One region of the Blautia sp. AF14-40 genome, then DNA from elsewhere that is predicted to be linked to it. Evidence: predicted binding sites of a transcription regulator. Region 1 holds the regulator's gene; each other region holds the start of a gene.
The links. The regulator Rex, encoded in region 1, represses fermentation and respiration genes when NADH is low (regulators of the CRP and FNR family bind a similar motif). The targets are predictions, from matches to a motif close to ATTGTTAANTANTTAACAAT.
Positions count from the first base shown of each region.

Region 2: fucO (lactaldehyde reductase) is a predicted target of Rex. The motif match lies at 1,149-1,168, and genes of this name have one in related genera.
Region 3: pckA (phosphoenolpyruvate carboxykinase (ATP)) is a predicted target of Rex. The motif match lies at 604-623, and genes of this name have one in related genera.

Region 1 covers NZ_QUHK01000008.1:13,327-15,602, reverse strand. Annotated here, with positions in the region: gene DWW13_RS07825 (NAD(P)H-hydrate dehydratase) at 1-655, opposite strand, end outside; gene DWW13_RS07820 (redox-sensing transcriptional repressor Rex) at 745-1,401, opposite strand; gene DWW13_RS07815 (ABC-F family ATP-binding cassette domain-containing protein) at 1,556-2,276, shown strand, end outside.
Region 2 covers NZ_QUHK01000035.1:13,795-16,070, forward strand. Annotated here, with positions in the region: gene DWW13_RS16050 (cytosine permease) at 1-271, shown strand, start outside; gene DWW13_RS16055 (TetR/AcrR family transcriptional regulator C-terminal domain-containing protein) at 408-989, shown strand; gene fucO (lactaldehyde reductase) at 1,213-2,276, shown strand, end outside.
Region 3 covers NZ_QUHK01000032.1:16,307-18,582, reverse strand. Annotated here, with positions in the region: gene DWW13_RS15710 (MATE family efflux transporter) at 1-580, opposite strand, end outside; gene pckA (phosphoenolpyruvate carboxykinase (ATP)) at 895-2,276, shown strand, end outside.

The DNA.
Region 1 (2,276 bases):
CTGAACCGTACCAGGGCGTCTCCTCTTCTCCTGCATCAAAGCCGATTCCGATATCACGGATCAGGACCTCTCCGGCATATCGTTTTCCGGGATCAAAGAGAAGCCCTGGCTTTGCACAGGCAAATGTCACCGTGGCTCTGGCTTTCACCGCCGCATCAAGGACCTCTCCGGTATCCGTGTGGATCCCCGAAGGGATGTCCACGGCAAGAACAGGAACACCGCTTGCGCAGATTGCTTCCACTGCCCTCCGGTACTCCCCTGCCAGCGGACGGGATACGCCAATTCCAAAGATGGCATCTATGATAACAGTATATTCCCGGAAATCCGGATTCTTAACCTCACGGACCCCATAATTTTCCGCAATTTTCTTCTGTGCTCTCATGCCTTCACTGTATTTTTCCGGATTTCCAAGACAGAACAGTTCCGCATCCACCCCTTTCGTCTTTAAAATCCGTGCAATTGCCGCACCGTCCCCTCCATTATTTCCGGGACCGCACACAGCAAGGACTTTTCCTGTATCCCATGTTCCATTTTGAAGCTCCTCCACGCAGGACAGCGCTGCGCGCTCCATCAGTACCAGGGACGGTACCCCCATGGTTTCGATCGTATTGCGGTCTGCCTGCTTCATCTGTGCTGCTGTAAGAATCCGTTTCATCGCTTTTCCTCCTTTTCCTGCCTTATCCGGAAAGTGAACAGAAAAAGTCTCCGGTTTCCCGAAGACTCTCCTGCTTTTGTTTTGGTTTCTTAATTGTTCTTTGGATGCTCCGCCTCATATCTGGTCAGATTGTAGGAGAGACGCATCAGACTTTCGGAAAGATGGACGTTCTCGACGATCACATCTTTCGGAAGTTTTAAGTTTAGATCGGTATGTGCAAAATTCCAGATTGCTTTTACACCGTTGTCCACGAGAATCTCTGCCATCTCTACCGCTTTTGCTTTTGGCAGTGTCAAAGCCGCAATCTCTACATGGTGTTCCTTGATAAATTCCGGAAGCTCGTCCGCCATGCGGATTTCAATTCCGCGCACGGAGATTCCTTTTAATACCGGGTTGACGTCAAAAATACCGACCGTTTTGAATCCGCTTCTTTCAAAGGCCGCATAATTAGCAAGCGCCTGTCCCAGATTTCCGGCTCCGACAAAAATCATATTGTGGACTCTGTCCAGACCTAAAATTTTTCCAATCTCGCTGTACAGATACCGCACGTTATAACCATACCCCTGCTGGCCGAAGCCGCCGAAATTATTTAAATCCTGGCGAATCTGGGAAGCTGTCACTTTCATCCGCTCGCTCAGCTCACCGGAAGAGATCCGTTCTACTCCGTCCTCCAGCAATTCGCCCAGGTAACGATAATATCTAGGAAGTCTTTTGATAACTGCCCGCGAAATTCCTTTTTCTTCCAAGATAAATTCCTCCTTATTTACACCTGCATATATTCATATTATATATGGTTGATAGAAAATTGTCAAAGATTTCTTGAAATTTTGTGTATTACTCTCTATAATAAGGATGGTGTATTATGTCAAAATACAGAAATATGTTATCTGGAGGAACCACATGATTCTTGCATGTCAGAATATCTCGAAAGCATTCGGGACAACGGAAATTATCAAAAATGCATCTTTTCATATAGAAGAACGCGAAAAAACCGCACTGGTCGGCATCAACGGTGCCGGAAAATCGACGCTGTTAAAAATCATCATCGGCGAAATGAGGGCCGATGAGGGAGAGGTCATCCTCTCCAAAGGAAAGACGATGGGCTATCTCGCCCAGCATCAGGATCTGACCGGACACCTTTCCATTTACCAGGAAGTGCTGACCGCGAAACAGAATCTGATCGATATGGAGGAACGCCTCCGTCAGATGGAAAGTGATATGAATACAAAATCCGGTGCAGAGCTGGATGAACTTCTTTCCACCTACACCCGCCTCTCCCATACCTTTGAACTGGAAAACGGATACGCGTACCGCAGTGAAGTCGTCGGTGTTTTAAAAGGTCTTGGCTTTTCCGAGAGCGATTTTGAAAAACAGGTGGACTCCCTCTCCGGCGGTCAGAAGACCCGCGTGGCACTTGGTAAACTGCTGCTCACCAAACCGGACATCATTCTGCTCGACGAGCCGACCAACCACCTCGATATGGACTCGATCTCCTGGCTCGAAACGTATCTTTTAAATTACAGCGGAGCCGTCCTGATCGTCTCCCATGACCGTTACTTTCTCGACCGCGTTGTCACAAAAGTCGTTGAAGTGGACAATAAAAAAGTAACAACTTTTGAGG
Region 2 (2,276 bases), on a different contig from region 1:
GCTGTACTACAACTTCTGCGGCTGGCTCAACATTCTGAACTGTACCCTGCCGCCGGTCGGCATGATTCTGGTGCTCGCCTACTTCATGAACAAAGAGGACTTTGAAACCGATCAGCCGAAACTTAAAACCGTAGACTGGTTTGCGGTTGCCGGTGTCATTCTCGGTGCCATTGTTGCGAACCTCTTACACTGGGGCATCGCTTCCATCAACGGCATGGTTGTTGCCGCTGTATGCTACTGTGTCGGACAGGCCGTAAACAAAAGAAAATAGGCAAAATCGTCCTGAATATGTTCCTGTATCTTATCTCCGGAACATGTTCAGGGCTTTTTATTTTTTCGGATTCGCGTTATAATATATGCATAACTCTGCATAGTTACAATTTTCGAAGCGAAAGGAAACTGCCCGGATGATCCATTCCACCGTATCTGCTCCCAAAGGAGAAAAAACAAAATACCGTCTTGCCGAATCCATGAAGGAGTGCATGAAAACAACCCCTGTCGAAGAGATCACCGTGCGCCAGATCTGTGAAATCTGTGGTGTTACCCGCCAGACCTTCTACCGCAATTTTCTCGACAAATACGATCTGATCAACTGGTATTTTGATAAATTACTGACAAAATCCTTCGAACATATGGGTCGCGGAACGACCGTTTTTGACAGTCTGGAAAAGAAATTTACCTATATTCAGAAAGAAAAAGCTTTTTTCGCCGCTGCCTTCCGCTACGACAAGCAGAATTCTCTGCGTGAGCACGATTTCGATCTGATTCTCGCGTTCTACGAAAATCTGATTCACGAAAAAAGCGGCAGTCCGGTTTCACCGGAAATGCATTTTCTTCTCGAAATGTACTGTCAGGGTTCCATCACCATGACCGTAAAATGGGTGCTTACCGGCATGGATCTGACACCTTCCGAGTTTGCCGCTCTTCTCGTCCGGGCAATGCCGGAAGACTTAAAAAAACTGTTCCGGAATCTGCAGCTGCTCTCTTAGAGCGCGTGTCAAAGTGGGGCTTGCAGATTGCGGAAATGGTTTTTCAGACACTCTCTGGTTATTTTTCACAAATTTTGTTCTGTTGTTTTTGTCACAATGGCGATTTTTTTTAAAGTGTTACACTTCGCTTCTTCTGTCACTTTCTTTTTCCCTTCCGGATTTGTTAATATAATAACAAGTTCAGTAAAACCATTTATTCATTTTAGAAGGGAGTTTTTCAATCATGGCAAATCGTATTAATTTAAATGCAACCTCTTATCACGGAGCAGGCGCTATTGCCGAGATCGCAAATGAAGCAAAGGCACACGGCTTCAAGAAAGCTTTCGTATGCTCTGACCCGGATCTGATTAAATTCAACGTTACTTCCAAAGTAACCGATATTCTGACCGCAAACGGACTCGACTATGAGCTTTACAGCGATATCAAGCCAAACCCGACCATCGAAAACGTAAAACACGGCGTAGAAGCTTTCAAGGCATCCGGCGCTGACTATCTGATCGCCATCGGCGGCGGCTCTTCTATGGATACCTCCAAAGCCATCGGTATCATCATCGCAAACCCGGAGTTTGAGGATGTCAGAAGCCTTGAGGGCACCGCACCGACCAAAAATCCGTGTGTACCGATCATCGCCGTTCCGACTACAGCCGGTACTGCTGCAGAGGTTACCATCAACTACGTTATCACCGACGTAGAAAGAAAACGTAAATTCGTATGCGTTGACCCGCATGATATGCCGATCATCGCAGTTGTTGACCCGGATATGATGTCCTCCATGCCGAAAGGCCTGACCGCTTCCACCGGTATGGACGCTCTGACTCACGCAATCGAAGGCTACACCACAAAAGCTGCATGGGAAATGACTGACATGTTCCATCTCAAAGCCATCGAACTCATCTCCAAATCTCTGCGCGGTGCTGTCGCAAACACCAAAGAGGGACGCGAAGGAATGGCTCTTGGCCAGTACATCGCAGGTATGGGCTTCTCCAACGTAGGTCTTGGAATCGCTCACTCCATGGCACACACCCTTGGTGCTGTTTATGATACCCCACACGGTGTTGCATGTGCCATGATGCTTCCGATCGTTATGGAATACAACCAGGAGTGCACCGGTGAGAAATACCGTGAAATCGCACGTGCCATGGGCGTTGCAGGTGTAGACGAAATGTCTCAGGAAGAGTACAGAAAAGCAGCGATTGATGCTGTTAAGAAGCTGTCCGCAGACGTTGGAATCCCATCTGTTCTCGAGGCAGTCAAAGAAGAAGATCTGCAGTTCCTTGCAGATTCCGC
Region 3 (2,276 bases), on a different contig from region 1:
CTGCGCCTGCGATGCCGAACGGCAGTACAGCGACAAAGAGCAGATCCAGTGCAATGTTCAGCACAGCAGAGACAGCGAGAAAAATCAGCGGCACAGAAGAGTTTCCGAGCGCGCGCAGCATACAGGAAAAGAAATTGTATACGGATGTTGCAATAAGGCCGGCAAAGATAATCAGAAGATACGTCCGCATGCCGGGACGGACTTCATCCGGGACGTGAAGAAACGTAAGGATCGGCTCGATGCCTGCATAAACAGCGAGATTCAGCACGAGCGTAACGGCAAGGATCAGCAGAAACGCGTGGAGAATCGAAAGTTTTAAAGAAGAAAGATCTTTTCGTCCCTGATAAATCGAAAAGAGCGCACCGGCGCCCATCGACAGGCCGAGAAAAATGGAAGTCAGAAACGTCATCAGCGTATAGGAGGAGCCGACGGCGGCGAGCGCATTGCTTCCGAGAACGCGTCCGACGATCAGGGTGTCGGCAATGTTGTAAAACTGCTGCAACAGATTTCCTGCGATCATCGGCAGGGCAAACAGGATAAGAGAGCGGGAGATTTTCCCGCGGGTCAGATCGTAATACATAAAGAAACTTCTTTCCGAACATAATTATTAATATTATAACATAAAAAATCAAAAAATGTCAATTTGCAGGATGAAGTGTACAAAAATGCAATTGTCAGAAAACTTCGAAAAATCGAAGTTTATAAAATTTTTACAGATTTTGGGACACGTTCTGTAAAAAAACGGAAGATTTTCAGTTGATTTTTTTGGCCTTTTATGTATAATTAGAGTAGAAGAGGCCGGCTGGTCCGGTTTCTTCTAAAGGATACCTTCAAATTTCTGCATTTTGCAGAATGAAGCAGTATTACTATCAAAGGAAAGAGGTTAATTACAAGATGGCACAGATCGATTTAACAAAGTATGGCATCACCGGTACCACAGAAATTGTGTACAACCCTTCTTATGAGCAGTTATTTGAGGAAGAGACAAAACCAGAGCTGGAAGGCTATGAAAAAGGCCGGGAGACAGAGCTTGGTGCAGTTAACGTTATGACCGGTATCTATACAGGCCGTTCACCGAAAGACAAATACATCGTTGTGGACGAGAACTCGAAAGATACTGTATGGTGGACTTCTGATGAGTACAAAAACGATAACCATCCGGCAACCCAGGAAGCATGGGCAGCAGTAAAAGAGATCGCCAAAAAAGAGCTCTCCAATAAAAGACTGTTCGTTGTAGATGCATTCTGCGGCGCAAATAAAGATACCCGTATGGCTATCCGCTTCATCGTTGAGGTAGCTTGGCAGGCACATTTCGTAACTAACATGTTCATCAAACCTACAGCAGAAGAGCTTGAGAACTTCGAGCCGGATTTCGTCGTATACAACGCATCCAAAGCAAAAGTTGAGAACTACAAAGAGCTGGGTCTGAACTCTGAGACAGCAGTAGTATTCAACATCACAAGCCGTGAGCAGGTTATCGTCAACACATGGTACGGCGGAGAGATGAAGAAAGGTATGTTCTCCATGATGAACTACTATCTGCCGCTGAAGGGCATCGCTTCCATGCACTGCTCTGCAAACACAGACCTGAACGGTGAGAACACCGCAATCTTCTTCGGACTTTCCGGAACAGGAAAAACAACTCTTTCCACAGACCCGAAACGTCTTCTGATCGGTGATGATGAGCACGGCTGGGACGACAACGGAGTATTCAACTTCGAGGGCGGCTGCTATGCAAAAGTCATCAACCTGGACAAAGAGTCTGAGCCGGACATCTACAATGCAATCAGACGTGACGCTCTGCTTGAGAACGTTACCGTTGATGCAGCAGGCAAGATCGACTTCAATGATAAGAGCGTAACCGAGAATACTCGTGTATCTTATCCGATCAACCACATTGAGAACATCGTTCGCCCGATTTCTTCTGCACCGGCAGCTAAGAATGTTATCTTCCTGTCCGCAGATGCATTCGGCGTACTTCCGCCAGTATCTGTTCTGACACCAGAGCAGACTCAGTACTATTTCCTGTCCGGATTTACTGCAAAACTTGCAGGAACCGAGCGCGGAATTACCGAGCCGACTCCTACCTTCTCTGCATGCTTCGGCCAGGCATTCCTGGAGCTGCACCCAACCAAATATGCAGAAGAGCTTGTTAAGAAAATGGAGAAGAGCGGAGCAAAAGCATACCTGGTTAACACAGGCTGGAACGGAACCGGAAAACGTATCTCCATCCGTGATACCCGTGGAATCATCGATGCAATCTTAAGCGGTGCTAT